DNA from 2 places in the Methylobacterium sp. 001424705 genome. Region 1 is predicted to be linked to the other one. Evidence: predicted binding sites of a transcription regulator. Region 1 holds the regulator's gene; the other holds the start of a gene.
What was found. The regulator PhoB, encoded in region 1, activates phosphate uptake and scavenging genes when phosphate is short. The targets are predictions, from matches to a motif close to TGTCATNNANCTGTCAT.
Positions count from the first base shown of each region.

Region 1 (7,272 bases):
CACCGCCACCGTCAAGCAGGTCCCGAACGCCATCGGCTACGTCGAGTCGGCCTACGCCAAGCAGAACAAGCTGAGCTACGCCCTGATCCAGAACAAGGCCGGCAAGTTCCCGCAGCCCGACGACAAGGCCTTCCAGGCCGCCGCCGCCAGCGCCGACTGGAAAGCCGCCCCCGGCTTCGGCATCTCGCTGACCAACGAGGGCGGCGAGGGCGCCTGGCCGATCACCGCCGCCACCTTCATCCTGGTCCACAAGGATCCGGCCGACGCGGCCCGCACCGCCGAAGTGCTGAAGTTCTTCGACTGGGCCTACAAGAACGGTGACAAGCTCGCCGTCGACCTCGACTACGTGCCGCTGCCCGACACCGTCGTCAGCCAGATCCACGACGCGTGGAAGGAGATCAAGGGCAAGGACGGCAAACCCGTCTTCAACATGTAGGCCCGTCCTCACCCGGGAAGCCGAACCTCGCGGGCGCTCCGCCCGCGGGGCCAGGGGGCGAGCCGCCGTGCCCCCGTGACCGCGACCGACGGGCCCGGCGTCGCGATGCCGGGCTCCCCCTTCGCCACCCCCTATCGCCACCCCTTGGCAACGATCCGGTGATCCCCCCTCGCGCCGACGACCGGCGCAGGGTAGGACGCCGCCCGGTGAAGAGAAGACATTCGGATGGCCGCCTTGACTGACCAGATCGCCCTGACGCGGGGCCGCGCCGCGGCCCGCAAGACGCCCGGCGGCCTCGGCGACAGCCTGTTCCGCGCTGCCTCCTACGGCGCGGCGATCCTGGTGCTCCTGTTTCTGGCCGGCATCCTGGCCTCCATCGCGTACGGCGCCTGGCCGGCCTTCCAGGAATTCGGCCTCGGCTTCATCACCTCCAGCGTCTGGAACATCGGGCAGGAGCAGTACGGCGGCCTCGTGGCCATCGTCGGGACCCTGGCCTCGGCCGTCCTCGCCCTGCTGATCGGCGTGCCGCTCTCGCTCGGCATCGCCGTCTACCTGACGCAGCTCTGCCCCGGCTGGGCCCGCAAGCCCGTCTCGATGACCATCGAGCTCCTCGCCTCGGTGCCGAGCATCATCTACGGCATGTGGGGCCTGTTCGTGTTCGCCCCGCTCTTCGCCCGCTTCGTGCAGGTGCCGGTGTCGAACCTCGTCGAGGGCATGCCGATCGTCGGCACCCTGTTCTATGCCCGCGTCCCCTCGGGCGTCGGCATCCTCACCGCGGGCATCATCCTGGCCATCATGATCGTGCCCTTCGTGGCCTCGATCACCCGCGACATGCTCGACCAGATCCCGACGGTGCTGCGGGAGAGCGCCTACGGCATCGGCTGCACCACCTGGGAGGTGGTGCGCCACGTGCTGGTGCCCCAGGCCTCGGTCTCCATCATCGGGGCCATCATGCTGGGCCTCGGCCGGGCGCTCGGCGAGACCATGGCGGTGACCTTCGTCATCGGCAACGCCAACCGCCTCTCGGGCTCGGTCTTCGACCCGGGCTCCACCATCGCCTCGCGCATCGCCAACGAGTTCAACGAGGCCGACGGCATGCAGCTGAACGCCCTGATGGCCCTCGGCTGCATCCTCTTCGTCATCACCTTCTTCGTCCTGATCGTCGCGCGCCTCCTCACCCGCCGCGCGAAGGTCGCCTGAGGCCAGCCTCACCGAGTCGTCAGGAGCCGCATCATGGACGCCGCGAACCCCCTCACCACCGCCGCCCCGGCCCGGATCAGCCGGGTCCGGCCCGGCCGCCGGGTCGCCGACCGGATCCTGATCCTGGCGAGCACGATCGCCACGCTGGTGGGCATCGTCGTGCTCGGCTCGATCCTGTTCATGCTGGTGGTCGAGGGCATCAAGGGCGTCTCGCCGACCCTCTTCACCGCCCCGACGCCGGGGCCCGGTTCCGAGGGCGGCGGCATCGCCAACGCGATCCTCGGCAGCCTGGTGATGACCCTCCTGGCCATCCTGGTGGCGACGCCCGTCGGCGTGATGGCGGGGACGTTCCTGGCCGAGTACGGCCGCAACTCGAAGATCGCCGACGTCATCCGCTTCCTCAACGACATCCTGCTCTCGGCGCCCTCGATCCTCATAGGCCTGTTCGTCTACACGCTGATGGTGCGCCCCATGGGCTCCTATTCCGGCTGGGCCGGCGCGGTGGCGCTGGCCATCATCGCCACCCCGGTGATCGTGCGCACCACCGAGGACATGCTGCGCCTCGTGCCCTCGACCCTGCGCGAGGCCGGCGCCGCGCTGGGCGCCCCGCCCTCCATCGTCATCCGGAGCATCACCTGGCGCGGCGCCAGCGCCGGCATCGTCACCGGCATCATCCTGGCCCTGGCCCGCATCGCCGGCGAGACCGCGCCGCTGCTCTTCACCGCGCTCAACAACAACAGCTGGTTCGCCCCCAACCTGATGGGCGGCGTGCCGAACCTGCCCGTGATGATCTACCAGTTCGCCCTCTCGCCCTATCCGAACTGGCAGCAGCTCGCCTGGGCCGGCGCCCTCCTCATCACCGTCACGATCCTCGCCCTGTCGATCGTGGCCCGCTTCGTCATCAAGACCGAGCGGTCGCGCTGACCACCCGCGCGCCGCCTGTCCCCGCCGCTTCGCCCGATAGGATCTTGAACCGATGAACGCCGCCCCCGGGATCACGTCCGCGCAGCTCACCGGACGCCACAAGGCCGACGAGTCCTCACCGGTCCGCATCGCCGTCAAGGACCTGAATTTCTACTACGGCAGCTTCCACGGCCTGAAGTCGGTCAACCTCAACTTCCACGACCGCCAGGTCACGGCGCTGATCGGCCCGTCGGGCTGCGGGAAGTCCACCCTGCTGCGCACCTTCAACCGGATCTACAGCCTGTATCCGGACCAGCGCGCGGAAGGGGAGATCCTCCTCGACGGCCAGAACGTCCTGGATTCCGGGGTCGACCTGAACGAGCTGCGCTCGCGCATCGGCATGGTATTCCAGAAGCCGACCCCGTTCCCGATGTCGATCTACGACAACGTCGCCTTCGGCCTGCGCCTCTACGAGAAGCTGCCCAAGGCCGACCTCGACATGCGCGTCGAGGAATCCCTGCGCAAGGCCGCCCTCTGGGACGAGGTGAAGGACAAGCTCAGGCAATCCGGCATGGGCCTCTCGGGCGGCCAGCAGCAGCGCCTCTGCATCGCCCGCACGGTGGCCCAGCGCCCCGAGGTGATCCTGTTCGACGAGCCGACCTCGGCCCTCGACCCGATCTCGACGGGCCGCATCGAGGAGCTGATCGAGCAGCTGCGTTCGGAATTCACCATCGTCATCGTCACGCACAACATGCAGCAGGCGGCGCGCATCTCGCAGTTCACCGCCTTCATGTATCTCGGCGAACTGGTGGAGTTCGGGCCCACCACGCGCATCTTCATGAATCCGGAAAAGCGCCAGACGCAGGACTACATCACCGGCCGCTTCGGCTGATCCTCCGCCGGCCGGTCTCGGCCCGCGTCCCCCATCACCGCCAGGGCGGGCCCCGACAGGCGGGCCCGATCGAGGAGCGAACCCCATGCCCGACCACATCGTCAAATCCTACGATACGGACCTCGAGGACCTGCGCCGCTCGATCTCCGAGATGGGCGGCATCGCCGAGAAGATGATGACCGAGGCCGGCGAGGCCCTGGTGCGCCGGGACGCGCCCCTGGCCCAGGCGGTGATCGCCGCCGACGCCCGCCTCGACACCCTCCAGCGCGAGATCGAGGAGCGGGCGATCCTGCTCATCGCCCGGCGCCAGCCCCTGGCCATCGACCTGCGCGAGACCGTGACGGCGATCCGCGTGTCGAACGATCTCGAACGCATCGGCGACCTCGCCAAGAACGTCGCCAAGCGCGTCGTGGCGATCGCCGACCAGATCCAGCCGCAGAAGATCGTCATCGGCGTCCAGCACATGAGCGACCTGGTGCAGGAGCAGCTCAAGGACGTCCTCGACGCCTATGCCAGCCGCGACACCAAGGCGGCCCTCGACGTCTGGGAGCGCGACGACGCCATCGATGCCCTCTACAATTCCCTGTTCCGCGAGCTCCTGACCTACATGATGGAGGACCCGCGCAACATCTCGTTCTGCACGCATCTCCTGTTCGTGGCCAAGAACATCGAGCGCATCGGCGACCACACCACCAACATCGCCGAGACGATCCACTACCTCGTCACCGGCGAGAACCTCCTGGCCGAGCGCGAGCGCCCGAAGAACGACGCGTCCAACTACGCCACCGTGGACATGCCCGGCGCGGCCTGACCCCCGTGCCGGTCTGATCGAAAGCGCACGATGAGTACGCGTATCCTGATCGTCGAGGACGAGGAGGCCCTGACCCTCCTCCTCCGCTACAACCTCGAGGCCGAGGGGTTCATCGTCGACTCGGCCGCCCGCGGCGACGAGGCGGACCTGCGCCTGCAGGAGCAGGTGCCCGACCTCGTCCTGCTCGACTGGATGCTGCCGGCCCTGTCGGGGATCGAGCTCTGCCGCCGCATCCGCGCCCGGCGCGAGACCGAGCGGCTGCCGGTCATCATGCTCACGGCGCGGGGCGAGGAGGGCGACCGCATCCGGGGCCTCGGAACGGGCGCCGACGACTACATCGTGAAGCCGTTCTCGGTGCCGGAGCTCCTCGCCCGGGTCCGCGCCCTGCTGCGCCGGGCCAAGCCGGCCCACGTCGCCAACCTGCTGGTGGCCGGCGACATCGAGCTCGACCGGGTCAGCCACCGCATCCGCCGGGAAGGCCGCGAGATCCATCTCGGGCCGACCGAGTTCAAGCTCCTCGAATTCCTGATGCAGAGCCCCGGCCGGGTGTTCTCGCGCGAGCAGCTCCTCGACGGCGTCTGGGGCCACGACGTCTACATCGACGAGCGCACGGTCGACGTCCATGTCGGGCGCCTGCGCAAGGCCCTGAACCGCCCGCGCCAGAGCGACCCGATCCGCACGGTCCGCGGCTCGGGCTACTCCTTCGACGAGATGTTCGAGGCCGAGGCCGAGTAGCCGATCCCGAGGCGCGCCGGCCCAGCCGTCAGGCGGATAGCCGGGCCCGCCGCCTAGGCGAAGATCATCGCATCGGTGGGCAGGTGGACGGTGAAGGCCTTGCCCTCGTCGACCCAGCCCGGACCGGCGGCGCCGTGGTTGATGCCGTTGGCTTCCTCGGCACTGCCGGCGAAGTGATGCTGGCCGGTCTGGGTGTTGTAGAAGCGCTCCAGGGTCAGGCCGCCGGGGGCGCCCGCATCCGCGTAGGCCTCGAAGGCCACGCCCTCGTACGTGTAGGTCGGCGCCGTCTTGAGGACCTGGTCCCGCTCGGCGACGCTCGTCGTGAAGAAGTGGGCGTTCGAGGCCGTGTCGAAGAACCGGAACACGTCCACCGTGTCGGCGCCCTGGGCCGGGGCCGCCCACGGGGTGCCCTCGTAGGTGAACCACGGCAGCGTCTTTTCGATCTGCGCCTTCTCGGCCGTGCTCGTGGTGTAGAAGTGATCCCCCGTATGGGTGTCGTAGAACCGATAGACCGCCGTGACGGCGGTGCCGGCGACCGGGCTCGTCTGTGCCGCCGCGGCCACCACCGGGGCGGGCGGCGCACCGTACAGGGCCTGGATCCCGGCGATGTCGCCGGCCGCCAGGGTCGTGATGCCCCTGTCGAGGATGGCGTTCATCACCTCGGGCTTGGCGTCGTAATGGTCGAGGCCGAGCGCGTGGCCGATCTCGTGCAGCGCCACCAGGGAGAAATCCACGTTCTGGGTGCCGACGATGCGGGCGCCGGAGGCGTGCCAGCCCTCGCCGCTGTCGAAGGTCACCTCCGCGGACTGCATGCGCTGGCCGCTGTAGGAATAGGTGGCGTAGCCCAGGGTCTTGCCGAGCCCGTCGATCCCCCCGAGGGTGAAGTCGATCTGGGCGTTGGCCGTCGCGGCCACCTGCTGGAAGGCGATGTCGGCGGCGGCGGCCCAGGTGGCGAAGGCGGCCTGGAGGAGGCTCACGAAGCCGGTGGGGATCGTGCCGTCGACGGCCCAGGTGACGGTGCCGCCGCCCGTGCCTGCCGCGCCCGTTCCCCAGCGCGGACCTTCCAGCGCATAATCCCCCATCGGCCGCCCTCCCGTGCGTTCGGGCCAGGGTCGGCGGCAGAGGTTGCGAAATCCTTACCGGACCGGCCGCAACGCGTCGGGGCGGCGCGTCCTCACACGATGCTGCGCACCACGCCGCCATCGACGCGCAGCGCCGCCCCGCTGGTGGCGCTGGCGGCCGGGCTGCAGATGTAGGCGACCATGCTGGCGACCTCCTCGACGGTGGCGAGGCGGCCGATCAGCGAGGTCGGGCGGTGCTCGGCCACGAAGGCGCGGCCGGCGGCGTCGAGGTCGACGGCGCCCCCGGTTCCGCCGTCCTGCCCCTGCGCCATGCTCTTCATGAAATCGGCGACCCCCTCGGACAGGGTCGGCCCCGGCAGCACGCTGTTCACGGTGACGCCGCTGCCCGACACGGTCTCGGCGAGCCCCCGGGCCACGGCGAGCTGGGCGGTCTTCGTCATCCCGTAATGGACCATCTCCACCGGGATGTTCACGCCGGATTCGCTGGAGATGAAGACCACCCGGCCCCAGCCGCGCGCGACCATGCCGGGGGTGTAGGCCCGCGCCAGGCGCACGCCGCTCATCACGTTGGTCTCGAAGAACCGCTGCCAGTCCTCGTCCGGGATCTCGAAGAACGGCTTCGGCTCGAAGATGCCGGTGTTGTTCACCAGGATGTCGACGTCCGGCAGGCCGGCGACCACGCGGGCCGCCCCGTCCGGACTGGCGACGTCCCCGGGCGCCCCGATGAAGCCGGCACGGCCGGTCTCGCGCTTCAGGCGGTCGACGGCGTCGCGGACGCGGTCCTGCGTCCGCCCGTTGATCGCCACGTTGGCGCCGAGTTCGCCCAGGGCCTTGGCGATGGCGTAGCCGATGCCGCTGGTGGAGCCGCTGACGAGGGCGCGCTTGCCGGACAGGTCGAGGTTCATGGGATCGTCCTTCGGAGAGGCACTGATCCGGGTCAACGCGCAGGTCGGGCCCTGGTGCGATCGCGGCGGATGCGTCAGGCGCGGGGCTGGCGCCGCAGGACGCTGGTCACCGCCCCGAGGCTCGCCAGCGCGACGGCGCACCACAGGGTCGCGGTCACCGGCCCGGCCGGCGGGCCGCCCTGGTGCAGGCCGAAGATCACCGCCACCAGGGCCGCGCCGAAGGATTGTCCGGTGAGGCGGGCGGTGGACTGCATCCCGCTCGCCCCGCCGCTGCGGTCCCGCGGGGCGCTGGTGATGATGACCTTGTT
Region 1 covers NZ_JCBANU010000024.1:49,853-57,124, reverse strand. Annotated here, with positions in the region: gene pstS (phosphate ABC transporter substrate-binding protein PstS) at 1-436, shown strand, start outside; gene pstC (phosphate ABC transporter permease subunit PstC) at 662-1,636, shown strand; gene pstA (phosphate ABC transporter permease PstA) at 1,670-2,560, shown strand; gene pstB (phosphate ABC transporter ATP-binding protein PstB) at 2,613-3,431, shown strand; gene phoU (phosphate signaling complex protein PhoU) at 3,517-4,242, shown strand; gene phoB (phosphate regulon transcriptional regulator PhoB) at 4,273-4,977, shown strand; gene AC6EUL_RS17610 (matrixin family metalloprotease) at 5,031-6,059, opposite strand; gene AC6EUL_RS17605 (SDR family NAD(P)-dependent oxidoreductase) at 6,152-6,964, opposite strand; gene AC6EUL_RS17600 (MFS transporter) at 7,039-7,272, opposite strand, start outside.

Region 2 (7,272 bases), on a different contig from region 1:
ATCTCGCACCGCTTCTCCACGGTGCGCATGGCGGACCGCATCCTGGTCCTTGCCGGTGGTCGGGTCATCGAATCGGGCAGTCATGCGGAGCTGCAGGCGCTGGGTGGCCGCTACGCCGAGCTGTTCGAGCTGCAGGCGGCCGGCTACCGCTGAGCCGGCCTAGACGCCGAGGGCGTCGCGATAGGCGGGCGCGAGGCGTAGGCCGAGGGGCAGGGGGGAGCGCGGCGGCGGCGCGTGCACGCACTCGCTGAAATACGCCAGGGTGTCGAAGATAACCGCCTCAGTGAAGGGCTTGGCGATCACGCCGGCAGCCCCTTCGAATCCCTCGGGCAGGTGCTGGGCATTGGCGGTGACGAAGACCAGGATCATGGCGGCATCGTCCCGCAACGCCCGGACGATGTCGATGCCGGACGAGCCGCCGCGCAGCTGGAGGTCGACGAAAACGAGATCCGGCCGCACCTCGCGGGCGATCCCGATCGCCTCCGCGGCGGTCGCCGCGCTGCCGAGGACGACGTGGCCGGCATCCTCCACGAGGAATTCCAGCTGCATCAGAATGAGCGCCTCGTCTTCCGCGATCAGTACCCGGAGGGGTTCGCTCACGTGCTGTCCTTGGCGCCCGGGGATTCGCGCGGGAGGCGAATGTCGATCGACGTTCCGGGATCGCCCGGTTGCCAGGCGATACTGGCATTCAGCTGGCGCGCCAAGCTCTCGATCAGGCGCTTGCCGAAGGAGCGCGTGCCGACGACCTCCTGGGGCATGCCGATGCCGTCGTCGATGATCCGGATGCCGAAGTAGCGTCCATCGGGCTGGACCCGGATCGAGAGGCGTCCCGGCCGGTTGCTGGGGAAGGCGTGCTTCAGCGCGTTGGTGATGAGCTCGTTCATCATCAGCGCCACGGGCGGCGCCTTCTCCACCGGGACCTCCACGGGCTCCAGGTCGAGGTGCAGGCTGATCTCGGATCGGCCGGAGCCGCGCACGAGGTCCGTGGCGAGCTCGCGGGCGAACTCGGCCACGTCGAAGCGCTCGACGTCGTGGGACTGGTAGAGGCGCTTGTGCACCGTTCCCAGGGCCTCGACCCGGGTCAGCATCGACTTCATCGCCTCGCGCGCCGTGGGGTCCGAGATGCTCCGGGTCTGCATCGTGAGGAGCGAGGCCACCATCTGGAGATTGTTCTTCACCCGGTGGTCGACCTCGTGCACGAGCATGGTCTTGGCCGCCAGGGCGTCCGACAGCTCGCGCGTCCGCTTGGCGACCTCGCGCTCGAAGTGCTCCTTCTCGTTCTGCGTCCGCATCTGCGCGTCGACCCGGTCGGTGACGTCGAGCTGCGAGGCGAAGAAGTAGTGCAGGTCACCACCCTTGGTGATGACCGGACTCATGTAGAGGGCGTTCCAGAACGAGGTGCCGTCCTTGCGATAGTTCAGGATGTCGACGGAAATGTCGCGCCGGGCACCCACGGCCTCGCGGAGCTGCTGGATCGCGTTCGGGTCGGTGTCGGGGCCCTGCAGGAAGCGGCAGTTGCGCCCCATGATCTCGCCGCGCTCGTAGCCGGTGAGGCGCAGGAAGGCATCGTTGACGAAGACGATCGGATTGTCGTCGCGGCGCGGGTCCGTGACGATCATGGGCATGCGGGTGGCCCGGATGGCGGCGGCGAACGGATCGCCCTTGCCGTGCTCGACCATCAGATCACCCGTCAGGTGCCACGCGTCGTCTCGTTCCATCGCCTCTGCCTCCTCGCGCCACTGATCCCTGGGGCTGTCCTGCTCACGCCGTCATCGTCAGGACCATCGACGGCACATGCGGGCGGCACGGCCGCTCCGCGTGAGCGCGACCGGTCGGCGAAAGCAGGTTTCGCGAGGGGAACTGGACGTCGGGTCGTGACCGCAACGGTCAACCGTCACCGTATGGTGCTCCAACGGACGTGTGCGCAGGAAGTTCATTTGATGTCGGGCCGGGCCGCGGAGGCTCCGGCCGTCGACGTGCTTCCGCACGATCCCGTAGGATCGCGCGGCTGCTGCCCGAATGCCACACCGGTCCAGCGTCGCGAAGCGTAGCCGGAACACGGCAACGGCCAAGCTCATTTTCCGTGCTAGGGTCGTGCCGGGGTCGGGCTCCGGGATTGAGGCTGTGGACTTGGCTGTGGACATGTCGAACCTGCGTCGTCGCCGTTGGACCCGGGGGTTCCTGGCCCTGCTCGTTGCGGGCCAGGTCGCGGCCTGTGGCAGCACGCCGCGCACGCCCTACACGGCGAGCGAGGCGGCCGGCGCGGTCCTGCCAGGGCTCGATCCGAACGTCCGCGCCTATGCGGATGCCTCGGAGAAGACCTTCACCGAGATGTCGGCGCGCCCCCAGAACAGCAGGGTTCCGTTCGCCTACCTCGCCCTGTCCGGCGGTGGTGGCGACGGGGCCTACGGCGCCGGCCTGCTGAACGGCTGGACCGAGTCCGGCAAGCGCCCGGAATTCTCCCTGGTCTCCGGCGTCTCCACCGGTGCCCTGATCGCGCCCTTCGCCTTCGTCGGGCCGGAATACGACGCCATCCTGAAGGACATCTACACCAGTGGCGTCGCCTCGACTCTGGTCCAGTCGCCGAGCTTTGCCAACGTGCTGTTCGGCTCGGGCCTGTTCGGGGACGGGCGCCTGCGGGACCTCGTGCGGCGCTACGTGACGCCGGACCTCCTGGCGGCGGTCGCCGCCCAGCATGCCAAGGGCCGTCGCCTCCTCGTGGTGACGACGAACCTCGATGCCCAGCGCGCCGTGATCTGGAACATGGGTGCCATCGCCACCAGCGGCGGCCCCGCCGCCCTCGACCTCTTCACCGACGTGCTCACCGCATCGGCCAGCATCCCGGCGGTGTTCCCGCCGCAGCTCATCGACGTCCAGGCGGCGCAGCGCACCTTCCAGGAGATGCATGTCGACGGCTCCGTGGTGACGCCGGTCTTCACCCTCCCGCAATCGTTCCTGCTGCGCGACGGCCGGTTCAAGGCGGGCGCCAAGTCGGACATCTACGTCATCATCAACGGGCGCCTGGAGCCGGAATTCGACCTCGCCCAGAACAACACGCTCTCCATCGTCGAGCGCGCGTTCACCACGGCGAGCCGAGCCCGCAGCCGCGCCACCCTGGCCTCGACCTATGCCTTCACCCGCAACAACGGCATCGGCTTCAACCTCGCCTACATCGACGAATCCGCGCCCAACACCTCCACGGCCCGCGGCTTCGACACCGGCTACATGCGCAGCCTGTACGAGACCGGCTACGAGACCGGCCGCACCGGCACGTTCTGGCGCAAGAGCGTGCCCGTGGCGCCGCTGGTGAAGGCCTCGGTGGTGGCCGCGCAATAGGCCGGCGCCCGGGTCGTTTCCCGCCCGGGCACGACCCGAGGCGCGTGGGGCGAGGGGGCTGGTTGCGTGCCGCACCCCTCGCGCCGGATGGTGCGGTGCGATAGGGTCCGGCCCGCGTCCGGGTCCGTCCGGTGCCCCCGCCCCCGACGAGCCCCCCGCATGATTCAGATCGACGACCTCACCTTCAGCGCCTGGGGCCGGCGCTTCTTCGATCGCGCCAGCGTCGCGGTGCCGCCCGGCGCCAAGGTCGGGCTCGTCGGCCGCAACGGCGTCGGCAAGTCGACGCTCTTCAAGATCATCCTGGGTGAACTGCAGCCGGACGGGGGCGCCATCCTGCTGCCGAAGACCGCCCGCGTCGCCTCCGTCGATCAGGAACACCCCGCGACCCCCGTCAGCCTGATCGATACGATCCTGGCCGCCGACGTGGAGCGCGAGGCCCTGAACGCCGAGCTCGAGACCGCCGCGCCCGAGCGCCTGGGCGAGATCTATGCCCGCCTCATCGAGATCGACGCCGACCGGGCCCCGGCGCGCGCCGGCGAGATCCTCGCCGGCCTCGGCTTCTCCGTGGAGGACCTCACCCGGCCGATGGCGGAATTCTCCGGCGGCTGGCGCATGCGCGTGGCCCTGGCCGCCGCGCTCTTCGCCGAGCCGGACATGCTGCTCCTCGACGAGCCCACCAACTACCTCGATCTCGAGGGCGCCCTCTGGCTGGAGGCGCGCCTGAAGCGCTACCCGCACTCGGCCCTGATCATCAGCCACGACCGCGAGCTCCTGAACAACTCGGTGGACGCGATCCTGCACGTGGCCGGCGGCAAGCTCGAACTCTACACCGGCGGCTACGACGACTTCGAGAAGCGCCGGGCCGAGAAGGCCCGTCTCCAGGCCTCGACCAAGCAGAAGCAGGAGGCGGAGCGCGCGCACCTGCAGAGCTTCATCGATCGTTTCAAGGCGAAGGCCTCGAAGGCCGCCCAGGCGCAGTCCCGCGTCAAGCGCCTCGCCAAGCTGGAGCCGATCGCCACCACCATCGAGGAGCACGTGGCACCGTTCCACCTGCCCTCGCCGAAGCGGCCGCTGGCTCCGCCCCTGATGCACCTCACCGACGCCACCATCGCGTATGGCGACGACGCGCCGGTGCTGCGCGACCTCAACCTGACCCTCGACGTCGACGACCGCATCGGATTGCTGGGGGTCAACGGCGCGGGCAAGTCGACCTTCGCCAAGATGGCGGCGGGCGCCCTCGCGGTGCGGGACGGGCGCATGGTGCGGGAAGGGCGCGTGCAGGTCGGCTGGTTCCACCAGCACCAGATCGAGGCCCTCGACCCGAAGGACACGCCGCTCGCGATCATCCGGCGCGAGCGCCCCGACGACAGCGAGTCGGCCCGGCGCGCCAAGCTCGCAAGCTTCGGCCTTGCCTTCGACAAGCAGGAGACGACGGTGGACGCGCTCTCGGGCGGCGAGCGGGCGCGCCTGCTGCTCAACCTCGTGGCGATGCAGGCGCCGCACCTGCTCATCCTCGACGAACCGACCAACCATCTCGACATCGACAGCCGGAGGGCGCTCCTCGACGCGCTGAACGATTACGGCGGGGCGGTCATCCTCATCACCCACGACCGCTCGCTGATGGAGCTGGTGGCGGATCGACTGTGGCTGGCGGCCGACAACACGGTCAAGCCCTTTGCGGGCGACATGGACGATTACGCGAAATTCGTGCTCGACCGGACCCGGGCCGGCCAGCGTGCGCCGGGCCAGGGACGCGAGAAGAAGGCCAAGCGCCGGGCGGCCTGAGCCGCGAGAACAGTCCGGAGCCGGGCGGACTCAGCCGCCCAGGGCTTTGGAAACCGGGCGGCCTCGGCCGCCCGGAGAGCGCTCTTACTTCCGCAGGATCTTGGTCACCAGGCGGCCGAGCGGCGTGCCGGAATCGTAGTTGCGGTCGTCGCGGACCACGGGACGATCCTCGTTGCCGAGAAGCTTGGTGACGATGCGTCCGATCAGGCTCATGGGTGGACCCTCTAGATGTGTGGGGCGCCGGGCGAGCCGGGCTCGCGGCCCGCGAAATGGCGCAGCTTGTCGTTCAACCCGCGATGTGCGGTCCCCGTTCCCTCGGACCGTCGCCGGCCCCTCACGTCGTATCAAGCCTGTCATGATGCCGTGGTCTAAGCGCGGCCGGCAATTCGGCGGGGACGGGGCTTCCACATGGACGGCGGACAGCGGGCAGCGCAGATCGAGGCGATCCGCCGGGAGGTCGCCGACGATTTCGATGAGGAACTCGAGCTCGAGATGGAGGACGAGCGCCTCGAGCGCCTGGCCGACGGACTCGGGCAGCCCGCCCGTCCGCCCGGCCTCGACCGCAAGGTCTATTTCCGCGAGCTGTTCCGCCTGCAGCACGAGCTGGTGCGCCTGCAGGACTGGGTCCAGGCCCACAAGCTGCGCGTCGTGGTGATCTTCGAGGGCCGCGACTCCGCCGGCAAGGGCGGCGTGATCAAGCGCATCACCCAACGGCTCAACCCGCGCGTCTGCCGCGTCACGGCGCTGCCCGCCCCGAACGAGCGCGAGCGCACCCAGTGGTACTTTCAGCGTTACGTCACCCACCTGCCGGCCGGCGGCGAGATCGTGCTGTTCGACCGCTCCTGGTACAACCGCGCCGGCGTCGAGCGCGTGATGGGGTTCTGCTCGCCCGACGAGGTGGAGGAATTCTTCCGCTCCGTGCCCGAATTCGAGCGCATGCTGACCCGCTCCGGGATCATCGTGCTCAAGTACTGGTTCTCGATCACCGACGAGGAGCAGGCCTTCCGCTTCCAGATGCGCATCCACGATCCGCTGAAGCAGTGGAAGCTCTCGCCGATGGACGTGCAGTCCCGCCGCCGCTGGGAGGACTACACCAAGGCGAAGGAGGACATGCTGGCCCGGACGCACATCCCCGAGGCGCCCTGGTGGGTGGTCGAGGCGGTCGACAAGAAGCGCGCCCGCCTCAACTGCATCAGCCACCTCCTGACGCAGATCCCCTACGGCGACGTCGCGCATCCGCCCGTGCACCTGCCGGACCGCGAGCGCCACGACGACTACACCCGCCACCCGGTGCCGCCCGGAATGTTCGTGCCGTCCGTGTTCTGAGGCGGGAAGGGGGCCGGCCGCTTGCTCCGCCCGGCCCCGATGGGCGAGAGGAAGGGGCACGCATCCGCGCCCGGCGCCCAGGGACCCCGCATGACCCAGATCGACGAACTCCTCTTCACGGTCGAGGGCGGCATCGCGCGTCTCACCCTCAACCGGCCGCAGGCGCGCAACGCGCTCACCTTCGGGATGTACCAGGGCCTGATCGACGCCTGTGCGCGCCTCGAGGCGGACGGGAGCGTCAAGGCCCTGGTCATCACGGGTGCGGGCGAGAAGGCCTTCGCGGCCGGCACCGACATCGCCCAGTTCCGGAGCTTCACGAGCGCGCAGGACGCGATCGACTACGAGCGCTTCATGGACCGGGTGATGGGCGCGCTGGAGCGCCTGTCCGTGCCCACCATCGCGGCGATCGCCGGCGCCTGCACGGGCGGAGGCGCTGCCATCGCGGCGGCCTGCGACCTGCGGCTGGCCACCCGCGACGCCCGCCTGGGCTTTCCCATCGCCCGGACCCTGGGCAACTGCCTCTCGCTGGGCAACCTGCGGCGGCTCTCCGCCCTGATCGGGCCGGCGCGGGTCAAGGACATGATCTTCACCGCCCGCCTCGTCGGGGCCGAGGAGGCCCTGGCCATCGGGCTCGTCGGCGAGGTCGTGGCCGATGCCGAGGCCCTGGCGGCCCGCGCCACGGAGCTCGCGACCCTGGTGGCCGGTCACGCGCCGCTCACCCTGCGGGCGACCAAGGAGGGCCTGCGCCGCCTTCAGGACGCGGACGATGCGGGCGACGAGCGTCCCGGCGACGACCTGATCCGCCTCTGCTACACAAGCGCGGAT
Region 2 covers NZ_JCBANU010000017.1:45,215-52,486, reverse strand. Annotated here, with positions in the region: gene AC6EUL_RS14005 (ABC transporter ATP-binding protein) at 1-153, shown strand, start outside; gene AC6EUL_RS14000 (response regulator) at 160-600, opposite strand; gene AC6EUL_RS13995 (histidine kinase dimerization/phosphoacceptor domain -containing protein) at 597-1,718, opposite strand; gene AC6EUL_RS13990 (patatin-like phospholipase family protein) at 2,143-3,336, shown strand; gene AC6EUL_RS13985 (ABC-F family ATP-binding cassette domain-containing protein) at 3,496-5,121, shown strand; gene AC6EUL_RS13980 (hypothetical protein) at 5,206-5,334, opposite strand; gene ppk2 (polyphosphate kinase 2) at 5,530-6,447, shown strand; gene AC6EUL_RS13970 (enoyl-CoA hydratase/isomerase family protein) at 6,538-7,272, shown strand, end outside.
Region 2: a site for PhoB is predicted at 5,473-5,489, ahead of ppk2 (polyphosphate kinase 2). Genes of this name have one in related genera too.